DNA from 3 places in the Pseudomonas azadiae genome. Region 1 is predicted to be linked to each of the others. Evidence: riboswitches for the same ligand, from Rfam matches in the RefSeq annotation. Region 1 holds a riboswitch; each other region holds the start of a gene.
What was found. Region 1 has a riboswitch for cobalamin ahead of KVG91_RS03485 (ABC transporter substrate-binding protein). Riboswitches for the same ligand answer to the same signal wherever they lie in the genome.

Region 1 (5,185 bases):
GCGCCGACCAGCGCCGTGACCACACCGACCGGAATCACCTGGCCTTTTATCAGCGTGCGCGACAGCACATCCGCCGCGATCAAAAACAGCGCGCCGCCCAACGCACTCGCCGGCAGCAGACGCGAATGGCCGGTGCCGAGCAACAGGCGCACGGCATGGGGAATCACCAGCCCGACAAAGCCGATGGAGCCGACAATCGACACCATCACTGCGGTCACCAGCGCCGCGCAGCCCACCAGCACAAACTGCACCCGGCGCACGGGAACGCCGAGGGACGCCGCCGAGTCACTGCCGAAGGTGAACGCATCCAGCGCGCGACGATGCCACAGGCACACCGCCAACCCTGCGACCGCCACCGGCACCGCCAGCCACACCGAGGGCCAGCGCACGCCGCTGAGGTTGCCCAGCAGCCAGAACAGGATGCCGCGCGCCTGTTCGGAACTGGCGGACTTGGTGATCAGGAACGCGGTGAGCGCATTGAACAATTGCGAACCAGCAATGCCGGCGAGGATGATCTGGCCGGTGCCGCTGGCCGAACCGCTGGCGCGCGCGAGCAGGATCACCAGGGCGAACGCCGCCATCGCGCCGGCAAACGCACCGGCCGACAACGAAACCAGCCCGCCGCCCACGCCCATCAACGCCACCAGCACCGCGCCGGTCGAGGCACCGGCGCTGATGCCCAGCAGGTACGGATCGGCCAGGGGGTTGCGCAACAACGACTGCAGGATCACCCCGCACGTCGCCAGCCCCGCACCGCAGGCGGCGGCGACCAGCGCGCGTGTGAGGCGGTAGTTCCACACCACGCCTTCATCGATGGGGTCCAGCACATAACCGGCGGCCCACAGCTTGTTGGCCAGTACCTGCAGCACCACGTGCGGTGAGATGGCGGTTTCGCCGATGGCCACGCCGGCGAGCACGGCGATCAGCAGCAAGGCCAGGGCGAGTAGGGTGCGGATCATTTGGGCAGGTCGTAGCCGTCGATGGCGGCCGCCAGTTGTTCAAGGCCGTCGAACGTGCGAATGCTGGCCTGCAGCGCCATGGCGTCGAGAATGATGATGCGGTTGTTTTTCACCGCGTCCATGTTGCGCGTCACCGGATCGCTGCGCAAAAAGGCGAGTTTCTTTTCATGATCGTCGGCGGGGTAGCGACGGCGGTCCATGCGTGCGATCACCAGGAAGGTCGGGTTGGCCTTGGCGATGGTTTCCCAGCCGACGGCGGGCCACTCTTCATCGGACTGCACCACGTTGTGCAAGCCCAGCGTCTGCAGCATGAATTCGGGAACACCTTTATGGCCGGCCACGTACGGGTCGCTGGCCAGTTCGGAACTGGAGAACCACACCAGCGCGCTGGCGTGCTTGAGGCCTTTGCCCTGCACCGTGGCGACGGACTTGGCCAGACGCGCCTTGAGTTCGTCATTTAACTGCTGGCCGCGATCCTGTACGTCGAAAATTTGCGCCAGTTGGCTGATGCTTTTGTAAATCGTCTCGATGCGAAACGGCTGCAGCCGCGTGCCGTCGGCACCCACCAGGTTGTCCTTGCCTTCGCAGTCGGAGGGCAGCAAGTAGGTGGGAATCTTCAGTTCATGGAATTGCTCGCGGGTGCCTACCACACCGTGCACGCCGACCACCCATTCCAGCTCGGCGGCCACCAGTTGCGGGCGTTTGGCGATCACCGCTTCGAAGCTCGGCTCGTTGTTGGCCAGCCGCTCGATGGTGTCGTTCTGTGCCTTGAACTGCGGCAGTACGCTGTTGAACCACAGCGACGTGCCGACCACGTTGTCGCCCACGCCCAAGGCATACAGCATCTCGGTAGCCGCCTGGCCGATGGTCACGCTGCGGGCGGGCGCCTGCTGGAACGAGAGAGTGCTGCCGCAGTTTTCCACGGTCAACGGGTAGTGGGTAGGCGCGGCGTGGGCCAGGGCACAGAAGCCGATGCTGGCGAGCAGGGCGGTAACGCGTGGCAGCATGGAGCGATCTCCGGGTGAACCGTACGTGGAGCTGGGGAGATACGGTAGCGGAAATACACCCTCGAGCGCTGTGGTACAGGCGGGCAAGAATGTCCTTCCCGGACACCCCGCCGGTTAGTGATTGAGCGTGTGCCGGCAGGTCTCCTGACTGATGCGTCGTCGCCACGCTCCAGCCTTCCCGGACGGAATCCAGTGGCATCAAGGAGCAGGCTCGGCACCTACAGTTGCGGGGGCAGTTCCGATTGGCGCGCAGGTACCGCGCTTCGGATTCCCTATTAGTCCCGTTTGGGAACCGGCGGCCGCATGGTAGTTGAAAACCGGGGGGCAGGCCATGGGTAAGCCATGTCGTGTGCGGCTTTGTTTCAAAACATGAGATTGAGCCAGGTCGCACGTTTATTGAAGGACAATCGATAAACGCCACGTTTAGACGGCGTGATCTCAACGTTCGTCGCGAAGGGCTGAGCATGCAGCACCTGGACTACTTTTCCCTGCACCTGTTCATATTGGTCTGTGAAGAAGGCACCATCGGCCGGGCCAGCGAGCGGGCGTTTATAGCGCCTTCAGCGGCCAGCAAACGTATCTCGGATATCGAGCAACGTTTTGGCACGGTGCTGCTCAAGCGCAGCAAGCGCGGGGTCGAGCCTACGTCGGCGGGCTTGGCGCTGTTGCGGCATGCGCGCGGTCTGACACGCGCCATGGAACGGCTCGACAGCGAACTGGGGGAGTACCTTGGGGGCGAAAGAGGGCATGTGCGGGTGCTGGCGAATGTGTCGGCGATGACTGAGTTTCTTCCGGAAGAACTGTCGACGTTCATGCTGCACAACCCTCGGGTCCAGGTGGATATGCAAGAACGCTTCAGCCTCGACGTCACACGTGGCGTGCTCGACGGCAGCGCCGACCTGGGAGTGTGCCGCCGTCCGGTAGCGTGCGGTGAGCTGCAGCTGTTGCCGTACCGCCAGGATCATCTGGCCGTGGTGGTCGGCACGGACCATGCCTTGGCCAGTCACGCGTGCGTGGGGTTCCAGGAAACCCTGGCGTTCGATCACATCGGCTTGTCGTCTTTTGCCACGCTCAACACGTTTTTGCGCCGCGAGGCCGAGCAATGCGGGCAGGCGCTGCATTACCGCGCCTGCGTGTCGTCGTTTCATGCGGCGTTGCGCCTGGTCCAGTGTGGCCTGGGGCTTGCCCTGTTCCCGCGGGAGGCGGTGATGCGTTACGCGCCGCTGTTTGACGTGCGCATCATCGCCTTGTCCGATGCCTGGGCCTTGGGCGAACTGGTGATCTGCCTGCGCGACCGCGATGCGTTGTCGGCACCCGCGCAACGCTTGCTTGAGCACCTGTTAAACGGTGTGGCTTGTTGCGCGGGCGAGGCACCGCTGATCCATCGTGACTGGCGATAGATCACCCCGTAGATTGCGTCTTTTCGTTTATGCATAGCCTCTCTAGCCTCGACGCACATTAACTAGAAAGGGGTAGCGCCATGTCCGGACTTCCATTGCACGGGGTGCGCGTCGTCGAACTGTCCCATATGGTCATGGGGCCGACGTGCGGGATGATTCTGGGGGACCTGGGCGCTGAGGTGATCAAGGTCGAACCGGTGGCCGGCGATGGAACACGGCGCTTGCCTGGCGCCGGCGCGGGCTTCTTTCGCGCGTTCAACCGCAACAAGTCCAGCCTGGCCCTGGACATCGAAACCCGTCAAGGGCGCGAGGCGATGCTGGCGCTGATCGACACCGCCGATGTGTTTATCGAGAATTTCCGCCCGGGCCGCATGCGGCAACTGGGCCTGGACTACGCTGCTTTGCAGGCCCGTAACCCGCGCTTGATCTATGCCGCGCATAAGGGCTTCCTCAGCGGCCCCTACGGCAACCGCCTGGCCCTGGATGAGGTGGTGCAGATGATGGCGGGCCTGGCGTACATGACCGGGCCGCCGGGCAGACCGCTGCGAGCGGGCAGTTCGGTCAACGACATCATGGGCGGGATGTTTGGCGTGATTGGCGTCCTGGCGGCGTTGAGGGAGCGAGACCGCTCCGGCAGAGGGTGCGAAGTACAGGCCGCGCTCTACGAGAACTGCGTCTTACTGGCGGCGCAGCATATGCAGCAATACGCAGTGACCGGGAAAATCCCCGAGCCCATGCCCAGCCGCATCAGCGCGTGGGCGATCTACGACGTGTTCGAATTTGCCGAGGGTCAGCAGATGTTCCTGGCCGCCACGGGAGACCGGCAGTGGCGAGCGCTGTGCCAATTGCTTGGCCTGGGTGAACTGCTCGCCGATCCGCTTCTGGCCACCAACGCTGAACGGGTTGCGCAACGCCCGCGGCTGTTGGGGCAACTGGCGGGGATTTTTGCCAGCATGCCGGCGCAGGCCCTGGCCGCACAGCTGCAAGCGCATGACGTTCCCTTCGCCCTGATCCGCCAACCCCACGAACTGTTCGACGACCCGCACCTGTTGCAGAGCGGCGGTCTGGCGCCGTTGCAGTTGGAGGACGGTGGCTTCACCTCGGTGCCCTTGCTGCCGTTTTCACTCGCGGGGCGACGCCTGCAGCCACGCCAGCCGATGGCCCGCATCGGCGAACACTCCCACCCAATCATGAAAGCACTCGGCTACAGCGATTTACAGATCGCCCAACTGTGCGCGGCAGGCGTACTCAACATTGCTGCCCCAGGCTGATTCAGCACCGTTTCCGTCTCCCCAATAATGACAATAATGGAGAACACCCATGAAGACGATTACCGCGTCCGCGCGCGACGATTACACCCTCGACGAACTGCAGCTATACCGCAAGGTTGCCCTGCGCATCCTGCCGCTGACCATGGTCTGCTTTCTGTTTTCCTATTTTGATCGCATCAACATCAGCTTCGCCAAGAGCCAGATGCAGGCGGCGTTCGGCTTGTCGGACGCCGCCTATGGGTTGGCCGCGAGCATGTTTTTCGTTGGCTACGTGCTGTTTGAAGTGCCCAGCAGCCTCGGCGTGCGGCGCTACGGTGCGCCGGCCTGGGTGTGTCGGATCATGGTGTCGTGGGGGCTGGCGACGGCCGCAATGATGTTCGCCTACAGCCAGTACACGCTTTATTTTCTACGTTTTCTGATTGGCGTGATGGAGGCCGGTTTCGGCCCTGCCATCCTGTTCTACCTGGCGTGCTGGTTTCCCAAGAAAACCTTGGCGAAAATGAACGGCATCTGGTTCCTCTCCGTACCGTTGGCCGGCGCGGTGGGCG
Region 2 (5,185 bases), 310 kb from region 1:
GCGCCAGCAACGCAGCGCCAGGCGCGTCTTGCCCAGCACGGCGTACGTCAATGCCACCAGGCGCGCGGGAATATAGTTCAGCACATCGTCGATTTTTGCCGCCGCCCAACCGAAGCGCTCAAAGCGTTCATTGCGATAACCCCACATGGCGTCGAGGGTGTTGCTCAGGCGATACAGCACCACGCCCGGCACGCCGGCGACCACAAACCAGAACAGCGCGGCGAACACCGCATCGCTGCCGTTTTCCAGCACCGACTCAGTGGCCGCGCGGGCGACTTCGGTGCGGTCCAGCTCACTGGTCTGGCGGCTGACCAGGTAGCTCACGCGTGTGCGCGCTTCTTCAAGGTCATCGCTGCGCAGGGCCTGGGCCACCGGGACGACATGCTCGCCGAGGCTGCGCATGCCGAGGGCGAGGTACAACGCCAGGATCTCCAGGGCCCAGCCGATATACGGCGCCCACGACAACGCCGTGGCCAGCAGGGTCAGCGGCACCACGGCAATAAACCACGCGGTCACGCCATGGCTGCGCCAACCGCGGCCACCGCTGTTGAAACGTCGTTCGATGCGCCCGGCGAAATTGCCGAACGCCACCAGCGGATGCCAGCGCCTGGGCTCGCCCAGCAGCGCATCCAGCGCCACTGCAGCGACACACAGCAAGGCCACACTCATTGACTCACTCCCCACACATTTTCATACAACATGTCACTCAGCGGCCGAGGCTCGGTCCAGCCTTCAAGCTGCAACATCGGTGCCGGATAAAACTCGGCCACCGGTCCCAGGCACAACACAGCCAGGGGTTTTGCGCCAGGCGGCAAACCCAGCAGGTCGGCGAGCGCCTGCGGCTCGAACAGCGAGACCCAGCCCATGCCCAGCCCTTCGACGCGGGCCGCCAGCCACAGATTCTGGATGGCACAGGACAGCGAGGCCATGTCCATTTCCGGCAAGGTACGCCGCCCGAAAATGTGCCGCTCGCGATCGTCCATCAACGCAGCCACCAGCACTTCGGCGCAATCGTGGATGCCTTCGACCTTGAGCTTCATGAACGCATCGGAGCGCTCGCCCAGGGCTTCGGCGGTGCGGATGCGCTCTTCCTCCACCAGTTGCTGGATTTGCCCACGCAGGTGACGGTCACTGATGCGAATAAAGCGCCAGGGCTGCATCAAGCCAACACTGGGGGCCTGGTGCGCAGCCTGGAGCAGGCGGTGCAGTAACTCGGGGGCTACCGTGCCGCCGCTGAAGTGGCGCATGTCGCGGCGTTCGGCGATGGCGCGGTAAACGGCGTCGCGGTCGGCCTGGGGGAAGGCGTTGTCAGTCATGGCCCTATCGCGGGCAAGCCCGCTCCCACAATTGCCCGAGTTGAAACACTATCCAAGGTGGGAGCTGGCTTGCCTGCGATAGCGGTCTCAAGGTCCGGCGCAAATAATGCGGCCACCGCCGATGGATTGGATGGAAAGTAAAAGTGCACGTAGGAAGCCGTCATCCGCCCTTGTCGGTAAACCGCCTCTGCCCCGCGCCCACCATTGGGGCTCAGGCCACGAGCAATCGGCTGGCATTCGGTGCTGGTCAGGGAATGGTGATAGGTATGGCCACGCAACGTGCCTTCCGGCAGCTCGACACTTTGCAACGCCAACGCCGCCAGTTTCTTTTGCATCACCGCATCGCCCTGCAACAGGCCGACCAGTTCGGCGCGGGTGCCGTCGACATCGGTCAGCGAGTCCAGCAGGTAGAGCATGCCACCGCACTCGGCAAGCAAGGGTTTGCCGGCCGCATGGTGAGCGCGGATCGCGTCAAGCATCGGGGTGTTTTGCGACAGCGCCTGGTGGTGCAGTTCCGGGTAACCGCCGGGCAGGTAGAGGCTGTCGGCATCAGGCAATGCGCGATCGTGAATGGGCGAGAAAAACTTCAGCTCGGCGCCCATTGCCCGCAGCAGGTCAAGACTGGCACCGTAGGTAAAAGCGAAGGCTTCGTCGCGGGCCACAGCAATACGCACGCCATTGAGCAGTGGCTCGGCCTCGATCACTTCCGGCGCGGCAAAGGTCACCGGCGGCGGCAAGGCGACTTCGCAACTGCTGCCCAGGGCTTGGGCGGCGGCGTCCAGGCGCACATCCAGGTCATTCAATTCGCTGGCCTGCACCAAACCAAGGTGGCGGCTGGGTAATTCGATACCGGTCTCACGGGACAACGCGCCGTACCAGCGCAGGCCCTCGGTGAGGCTGCCTTCGAGCAATTGCGCATGGCGCAGGGTACCGACGCGGTTGGCCAGCACGCCGGCGAACGGCAGATCCGGCTGATAGCGCGCCAGGCCCAGCGCCAACGCGCCGAAGGTCTGGGCCATGGCCGTGCCGTCGATCACGGCCAATACCGGCACGCCGAAATGGCGCGCCAGGTCGGCGCTGGACGGAGTTCCGTCAAACAGGCCCATCACGCCTTCGATCAGGATCAGGTCCGCTTCACCTGCCGCTTCCCACAGTAACCGGCGACTTTCCTGCTCGCCCACCATCCACATGTCCAATTGATACACCGGCGCACCGCTGGCGCGTTCGTGGATCATCGGATCGAGGAAATCCGGGCCGCATTTGAACACGCGCACCTTGCGCCCCAGGTTGCGGTGCAAACGGGCGAGCGCGGCGGTGACGGTGGTTTTGCCCTGGCCGGACGCCGGTGCGGCGATCAATACGGCCGGGCAATGACGGGGCTGATTCAAAGTTCGACGCCCTTCTGTGCCTTGATGCCGGCCTGGAATGCGTGCTTGAGCATGCCCATCTCGGTGACGGTGTCGGCCATCTCGATCAACTCGGGCTTGGCGCCACGGCCGGTGACCACCACGTGCTGCATCGGTGGCCGAGCTTGCAGGTCGCCGAGCACCTGGTCGAGGTCGAGGTAGCCGTGCTTGAGAGCAATGTTGAGTTCGTCCAGCACCACCATGCCGATGCTCGGGTCTTGCAGCATCGCGCGGGACACCGCCCAGGCCGCTTCGGCGGCGGCGATGTCGCGCTGGCGGTCCTGGGTTTCCCAGGTAAAGCCTTCGCCCATCACATGGAAACGTACCTGCTCGGGGAAGCGGCGGAAGAACAACTCTTCGCCCGTGCTGTGGCGCCCCTTGATGAACTGCACCACGCCGCACTGCATGCCGTGGCCCATGGCCCGGGCGAGCATGCCGAACGCGGAGCTGCTCTTGCCTTTGCCGTTGCCGGTCAGCACCAGGAGCAAGCCGCACTCGTTGGGGGAATTGGCGATGCGTTCGTCGATCACGGCTTTTTTGCGCAGCATGCGCGCCAGGTGGCGTTCGTCGCGGTCGGGGGAATCGGTCATGACAGCTCTCCGTTGGGGCTGGACAAAAACGGCGGGCAGGAAAAAACAAAAAACAGACAGCCAAGCATCGCCCACCGTGATGCTGTTGGATGTTTCAGGCCGGTCTCCGGGCTCATGAGTGGCCTGTGCATGCACAGCAGGCCAACGCTGCGCCTTCCCATATCACATGGATACAGTGGCAATAAAGGCAGCGCCTTGACTCATTTACCGTTGCGGGGGCAGCGCCGGGATCGCGGCAGCACTGTGTACAAGTGCGCTCGCTCACCGGCTTCCCTGTTTCACTCTGTCGACGCGCACGCCACAGAGCACCTGGAACAAGCCGCGAAGGTTAGTGGGTTGGGGGTGGAGCGTCAATTAAAGCTGGTGGTGTACTTGAACCATCGCACCGTCGCCCTCCTCTACCCTTACAGGTATCAAGGAGTACACCATGCACAAAACAAGACTCGCCCTACTCATCATGGTCGCCGGCACCCTCGCTGCCTGCGGTGAAAGCTCCACCCTCCAGGTCTCCGACGGTACCGGACCGTCGCCCCAGTTGCCCGAACCGAACAAAACCCTGATCCCCACCGTCAATATCGCCCCCGCCATCGGCTGGCCCGAAGGCGTGAAGCCCACGGCCGCCGCCGGCACCCAAATAGCGGCGTTCGCCGAAGGCCTGGACCATCCGCGCTGGCTGTATGTGCTGCCCAATGGCGACGTGCTGGTGGCGGAAACCAACGCGCCGCCCAAGCCGGACGACGCCAAGGGCATTCGTGGCTGGGTCATGGAGAAAGTCATGGGCCGTGCCGGCGCCGGCGTGCCGAGCGCGAATCGCATCACATTGCTGCGTGACGCCGACCACGACGGCGTCGCGGAGACACGGACAGTGTTCCTGGAAAATCTCAATTCCCCCTTTGGCATGACACTGGTCGGCAACGACCTGTACGTGGCCGACTCGGACAAGCTGCTGCGCTTTGCCTATCAACCGGGTGAAACCGCGATCAAGGGCGCCGGTACGACAGTCGTCGACCTGCCCGGCGGCCCCCTGAACCACCACTGGACTAAAAACGTGGTGGCTAGCAAGGACGGCAGCAAGCTGTACGTAAGCGTGGGCTCCAACAGCAATGTCGGCGAAAACGGGCTTGAAGCGGAACAGGGCCGAGCGGCGATCTGGGAAGTGGATCGCGCCAGCGGCCAGCACCGTATCTTCGCCTCCGGCCTGCGCAACCCGAACGGCATGGCGTGGGAGCCGCAGAGCGGCAAGCTGTGGACGGCAGTGAACGAGCGTGACGAGATCGGCAGCGACCTGGTGCCCGACTACATCACTTCGGTCAAGGATGGCGGTTTCTATGGCTGGCCGTTCAGTTATTACGGGCAGCATGTGGATGTGCGTGTGACACCGCAGAACCTGGACCTGGTGGCCAAGGCGATTGCGCCGGACTACGCGGTCGGCCCGCACACCGCTTCGTTGGGCCTGACCTTTACCGAAGGCAGCAAACTTCCGGCGCCGTTCAGCAATGGCGCGTTTATCGGGCAGCACGGTTCGTGGAATCGCAAGCCGCACAGTGGTTATAAGGTGATCTTCGTGCCGTTTGAAGGTGGCAAGCCGACAGGGCAGCCGGTGGATGTGCTGACCGGGTTTCTCGATAAGGATGAAAAGGCCATGGGCCGGCCGGTGGGTGTGGTGATTGACCAGCAGGGGGGGTTGCTGGTGGCGGATGATGTGGGGAATACGGTGTGGCGGGTGTCGGGGGCCAAGTAGGCTATCTTGGGCAGATCACAAAACAGTTTGTTGCCGTGGCGGCCTTTGGGCCGACCAGGCTGTTGGGGTTGGACGGGTACATATCCGTTATTTGGGTCACGGCGGCTATGGGTTCCGCCCTTACGGCGGGTC
Region 3 (5,185 bases), on a different contig from region 1:
CAGCTCAGTGCCGCTGTCGGGCAACACGTGCGGCAGCGGATAGCCTTCGGCTTGCAGGGCGCGCAGGATATTCAGCGCCGCCGCCGGCGTGTCCAGGCCGACCCCGTTGCCGATCCGGCCGTCGCGGGTCGGGTAGTTGGCGAGGATCAGCGCGACGCGTTTGTCTGCGTTCGCCACCCGCGCCAGTTCGACCCAGCGCCGCGCCAGCTCGGCGACGAAATCCATGCGCTCGGGCGCGGCGCGGTAGCACACCACGTCCGACTGGCTGCGCTCGCTGCGCCACGCCAGGTCCTTGAAGCTGATCGGCCGGCTGATGATGCGCCCGTCCAGTTCCGGCAAGGCAATGTGCATCGCCAGGTCGCGCGGCCCGAGGCCTTGTTCGCTGGCCTCCCAACCGGGCTGGTTGTCCTGGGCGCAGATCGCCTGGATCACCGGGATATTGCGGCGAAACGGCCGCAGGTGCGGAGCCTCCGGGCTGGACTGGGCAAAGCCGGTGGTGTTGAGGATCACCGCCGCGCCGACTTCATCCAGCCAGTCCTCGACCGTCGCCAGGCAGCCGGGTTCTTTGAGGCTGGCGACTGCCATCGGCAATGGGTTCAGCCCCGCTGCCTGCAAGCGCTGGCAGAACACATCGATAAACCCGGTATTGGCCGCCTGCAAATGTGAGCGGTAGAACAGCACCGCCGCCACCGGCCAGTCGGCGTTCCAGTCCGCCTGCCAATCCTCCAGGCGGGCATTGGCGCAATGCGGGTGATAAATCGCGGTGCGCGGCAGGGTTTGCGGCTCGTCCCAGGCGTAGTCTCGGCCCAGGTAGCCCGCGGCCAGGCATCGATACAAATCCAATGCATTACCCAGCCCGCCCTGGCGCAGGAAGTGCCAGAGGCGGTCGCGTTCCTGGGCGCCAACGGTGCTGAGGCCGCTGAGCTCCGGGTCGGGACGATCATCCCCCGGCACCAGGATCAGCTGTACACCGCGCTCGGCCAATTCGACCAGGCGCTCGATGCCGTAGCGCCAGTAGCCGATGCCACCGTGCAGCGAAATCAGGATGACCTTGGCGTGGCGCAGCACTTCATCGACGTACAGGTCGACCGAGGCGTGGTTCTGCACCTGCATCGGGTTGGCCAGGCGAAAGGTCGGGTAATCGTCCGGCAACTGCTGCGCCGCTTCGGCGAGCAGCGCCAGGCTGGAGTCGCCGCTGCACAGGATCACCAGTTCAGCGGGAGTCTGGCCAAGGTCGGCGATGTTGTCGTCCGAAACGAAACCACCGGGCTGGGTCCTGAGCAGGTGCATGGGTCAGGCGCTGAGGGCGGCGCGCAGTTGCGCTTCGAGGCCGGCGGCGTCCAGTTCCTGGCCGATCAGCACCAGGCGCGTGACGCGCGCTTCTTCAAAGCCCCAGGCGCGGTCGAAGTGCTTGTCGAAACGCGTGCCCACGCCCTGGATCAACAAGCGCATAGGTTTGTTCGGGATCGCCGCGAAACCTTTGACACGCAGGATGCCGTGTTGCACCACCAATTGAGTCAGGGCGTCGAGCAACAGCGACTCGTCGGCTTGTGGCAGGTCAATGGAGATGGAGTCGAAGGCGTCATGATCGTGATCGTCTTCACCCTCGTGGTGGTGGTCGTGATGGCTGTGGCGGCCGTCGATGTGCTCCTCGGAGCCGGCGCCCAGGCCAATCAGCACGTCCAACGGCACGCGACCGCTGCTGGCTTCGATGACTTTCACCGCTGGCGGCAGTTCTTCGGCGACTTCCAGGCGCACACGGGCCAGGTCTTCGGCGCTGATCAGGTCGGCCTTGTTGAGGATCACCAGGTCGGCGCTGGCCAGTTGGTCGGCGAACAGCTCGTGCAGCGGCGATTCGTGGTCCAGGTTCGGGTCGAGTTTGCGCTGGGCATCCACCTGGTCCGGGAAGGCGGCGAACGTGCCGGCGGCCACGGCCGGGCTGTCGACCACGGTGATCACCGCGTCAACCGTGCAGGCGCTGCGGATTTCCGGCCACTGGAAGGCTTGCACCAAGGGTTTTGGCAGGGCCAGGCCCGAGGTTTCGATGAGGATGTGGTCAAGGTCACCACGACGCGCCACCAATTCGCGCATCACCGGGAAGAACTCTTCCTGCACCGTGCAGCACAGGCAGCCGTTGGCCAGTTCATAGACACGGCCGTTGGCCTCCTCCTCGGTGCAACCGATGGAGCATTGCTTGAGGATTTCACCGTCGATGCCCAGCTCGCCGAATTCGTTGACGATCACCGCGATGCGCCGGCCTTGGGCGTTGTCGAGCATATGGCGCAGCAAGGTGGTTTTGCCCGAGCCGAGAAAGCCGGTAACGATGGTGACGGGAAGTTTGGCCAGTGTTTTCATCGGATGCCCTTTTGGGGCGGGCATACGGGACGAGAAGCCCTGCGACGGCGCGCAGCAGCGGATTTCGTCACCGGATCACCCCGCCCGGTTGAATTGAAAATCGGTTGCGAGGCAGGTCTCCTGGCTTGGGGCTTGCAGGTCTTGCGACCGGCGCCGACTGCGCCTTCCCGCCGATATGGCAGTGGCGTGGCAGTCAGCTCAACCCTTCACAGTTGCGGGGGCAGCCGCGGCTTGAACCGCGTTCCCTTCTTAGCTTCGACCTGGGCCGAAGAACCTCGAGGGTGCAAGGCTACGCAGTGCGCGGGGGCGGGTCAATGTCGGCGATGGCGGACTTGCCGCTCAGGCTTGGCCCCTCCCCCACACACTCACCGAAATTATCCTCTTGGCGACGTGAAACACAGGGAAAGACTTCCCCGGGAACGCCTCGGCAGCGGGCGCCACCTATCAACGCAACTGCCGTCGATCAACGTGATTGACGACAGGACTGCCACTCTACTGTCATCAATCAAGAGTCATTCAGAATGCTGCCAATCGCCAACCTCAACACGCCGCTGTCATTCTCCAGCAGCTCGCCCGAACATACGGTGCAGAAACGCTCGACGTCGAACTTACCAAACCCGCACTGCAATGTAGGCAACAAACACCTGCTCAGCATGATTAAAGAGCATTTCCGGGAGTACGCTGCGGGCGCTGACGATCAGTATGTAAACTTCAACGAACTGAAAGAAGCAGCGGGGTTGCGCCCTACCACCCGAACGTTTTCCGCAGAAGCAACCGCAGCGGCCAAAGAACTGCTTGAACGGCCCAACCTGCTGCGTGAACTGGATATAGGTATCGGTTTCCTGGGGTTTCCGGGAAATGAGGACCAGCGATTTGACATCGAAAACCTTGATTACCTGATCCGGGCCAACCAAAGTACTGTGACCTTCTGCAGGCAAGGGAAGTGGATTTGATCGCTTGGACCCAACACGCTCATGACAGGCACGCCCTGGATTTGACGCACATTGGTCGAGCGTGTTCTCCTGAACATCTTGTTTCGGGTGCCCTTCACAGGGTGAAACGGGAAACCGGTGCGTCATAGCGTTACGACAAGTCCGGTGCTGCCCCCGCAACGGTAAGTGAGTGAAGCGTCAGATCCACTGTGCCTCTACGGCATGGGAAGGCGATGCTTATAGGCCCGATGCCCCTCGCAAGCCCGGAGACCGGCCCGAAAAATCAGATAACAAACCCGCGGTGGGCGGGCGCTGTTCAAAACCCTGCGTGCCTGGCTCGCGGGGTTTTCATGCGCTCGTTTCACCCTGACACCTGAAGGGACGCGCCATGTCGATCATCAGCAGCACCTCGCACTCCACCTGCAGCACCACGACCCTGAGCCAACGCCTGACCGTCGCCATCGGTGCGTCGATTCTCGGCGCCTGCCTGGTGTATTTCGCCGGCTTCTCGCATATCGAGGCGGTGCATAACGCTGCGCACGATACCCGCCACAGCGCCGCGTTCCCGTGCCACTGAGGCCTGCCGAGATGATCAAGCGTATTGCACAAACCGCAGGTTTCACCGGATTGCTGGCCGCCCTGCTGCTGACCCTGCTGCAAAGTTTCTGGGTGGCTCCGTTGATTCTGCAGGCGGAAACCTTTGAACAGGCCCCGGCCGCCACTGAAGTTGCGCACGAACACGCAGCCGGTGCTGCGGCTCACACCCACGACGCAGAGGCTTGGGAGCCGGAAGATGGCTGGCAGCGCGTGCTGTCCACCACGGGCGGTAACCTGGTAGTCGCCGTCGGTTTCGCCTTGATGCTTGCGGGCCTGTACACCCTGCGCGCGCCGACCCGCACCGCTCACGGTCTGCTCTGGGGCCTGGCCGGCTACGCAACCTTCGTGCTGGCGCCGACCATGGGCTTGCCGCCCGAGCTGCCGGGCACCGCCGCCGCTGACCTGGCGCAGCGGCAGATCTGGTGGATCGGCACCGCCGCGTCTACCGCTGCTGGAATCGCCCTGGTCGTGTTTGGCCGCAACTGGCTGCTCAAGGCGCTGGGCGTGGCGATCCTGGTCGTTCCCCATGTGATCGGCGCGCCGCAGCCGCCCGTGCATTCGATGCTGGCGCCAGAGGCCCTGGAAGCGCAGTTCAAGATCGCGTCGCAGTTGACCAATGTTGCGTTCTGGCTGGCCCTGGGCCTGATCAGCGCCTGGCTGTTTCGCCGCAACCGCGACGATCGAGACTCGGCATGATCCTGGTGGTCGGCCTGGGTTGCCAGCGGGGTTGTGACGTTAACGCCCTGCTGGCCCTGTTTGACGGCGCGCTTGCCGAAGCCGGTATCGAGCGCCAGCGGATCAATGCATTGGCCAGTATCGACCGCAAGCAGGATGAGCCCGGCTTGCTGGCGCTGGCGGCGCTGTTGAACCTGCCGCTTCAGTGCTTCAGCGTGGAGCAACTGGCGCCTTATGCCGAACACCTGAGCCACACATCCGCGGTCGCGTTTGCCCATACAGGCTGCTACGGCATTGCCGAAAGTGCCGCCCTGGCTCTGGCCGAGCAGCTTGCCGGCAGCCCCGCCCGCCTGCTGATCACCCGCCGCAAAACCGCCCAGGCCACCTTTGCGTTGGCTTGCACCGGCTGAAAACCCGATAATCGCCCTCTGCGATCATGAGCAATCTTCATGCTCTGCCGTTTTTTAACAGGATTTCCACCATGACCGTCTACTTCATCGGTGCCGGCCCCGGCGACCCGGAATTGATCACTGTCAAAGGCCAACGCCTGATCCGCGACTGCCCGGTGATCATCTATGCCGGCTCGCTGGTGCCGGCGGCGGTACTCGACGGCCATCAGGCGCACA

Region 2: another riboswitch for cobalamin. It lies ahead of cobO (cob(I)yrinic acid a,c-diamide adenosyltransferase); the one in region 1 lies ahead of KVG91_RS03485 (ABC transporter substrate-binding protein).
Region 3: another riboswitch for cobalamin. It lies ahead of cobW (cobalamin biosynthesis protein CobW); the one in region 1 lies ahead of KVG91_RS03485 (ABC transporter substrate-binding protein).

Annotation. Positions count from the first base shown of each region.
Region 1 is NZ_JAHSTY010000001.1:780,113-785,297, reverse strand. Features, by position in the region: gene KVG91_RS03490 (FecCD family ABC transporter permease) at 1-959, opposite strand, end outside; gene KVG91_RS03485 (ABC transporter substrate-binding protein) at 956-1,966, opposite strand; cobalamin riboswitch at 2,084-2,278, opposite strand; gene KVG91_RS03480 (LysR substrate-binding domain-containing protein) at 2,431-3,366, shown strand; gene KVG91_RS03475 (CaiB/BaiF CoA transferase family protein) at 3,447-4,637, shown strand; gene KVG91_RS03470 (MFS transporter) at 4,687-5,185, shown strand, end outside.
Region 2 is NZ_JAHSTY010000001.1:1,089,222-1,094,406, forward strand. Features, by position in the region: gene cbiB (adenosylcobinamide-phosphate synthase CbiB) at 1-669, opposite strand, end outside; gene bluB (5,6-dimethylbenzimidazole synthase) at 666-1,316, opposite strand; gene KVG91_RS04830 (cobyrinate a,c-diamide synthase) at 1,313-2,704, opposite strand; gene cobO (cob(I)yrinic acid a,c-diamide adenosyltransferase) at 2,701-3,312, opposite strand; cobalamin riboswitch at 3,393-3,640, opposite strand; gene KVG91_RS04840 (PQQ-dependent sugar dehydrogenase) at 3,740-5,053, shown strand.
Region 3 is NZ_JAHSTY010000002.1:2,024,053-2,029,237, forward strand. Features, by position in the region: gene cobN (cobaltochelatase subunit CobN) at 1-1,290, opposite strand, end outside; gene cobW (cobalamin biosynthesis protein CobW) at 1,294-2,355, opposite strand; cobalamin riboswitch at 2,449-2,648, opposite strand; gene KVG91_RS25505 (hypothetical protein) at 2,877-3,308, shown strand; cobalamin riboswitch at 3,377-3,580, shown strand; gene KVG91_RS25510 (CbtB domain-containing protein) at 3,676-3,864, shown strand; gene KVG91_RS25515 (CbtA family protein) at 3,876-4,580, shown strand; gene KVG91_RS25520 (cobalamin biosynthesis protein) at 4,577-4,969, shown strand; gene cobM (precorrin-4 C(11)-methyltransferase) at 5,041-5,185, shown strand, end outside.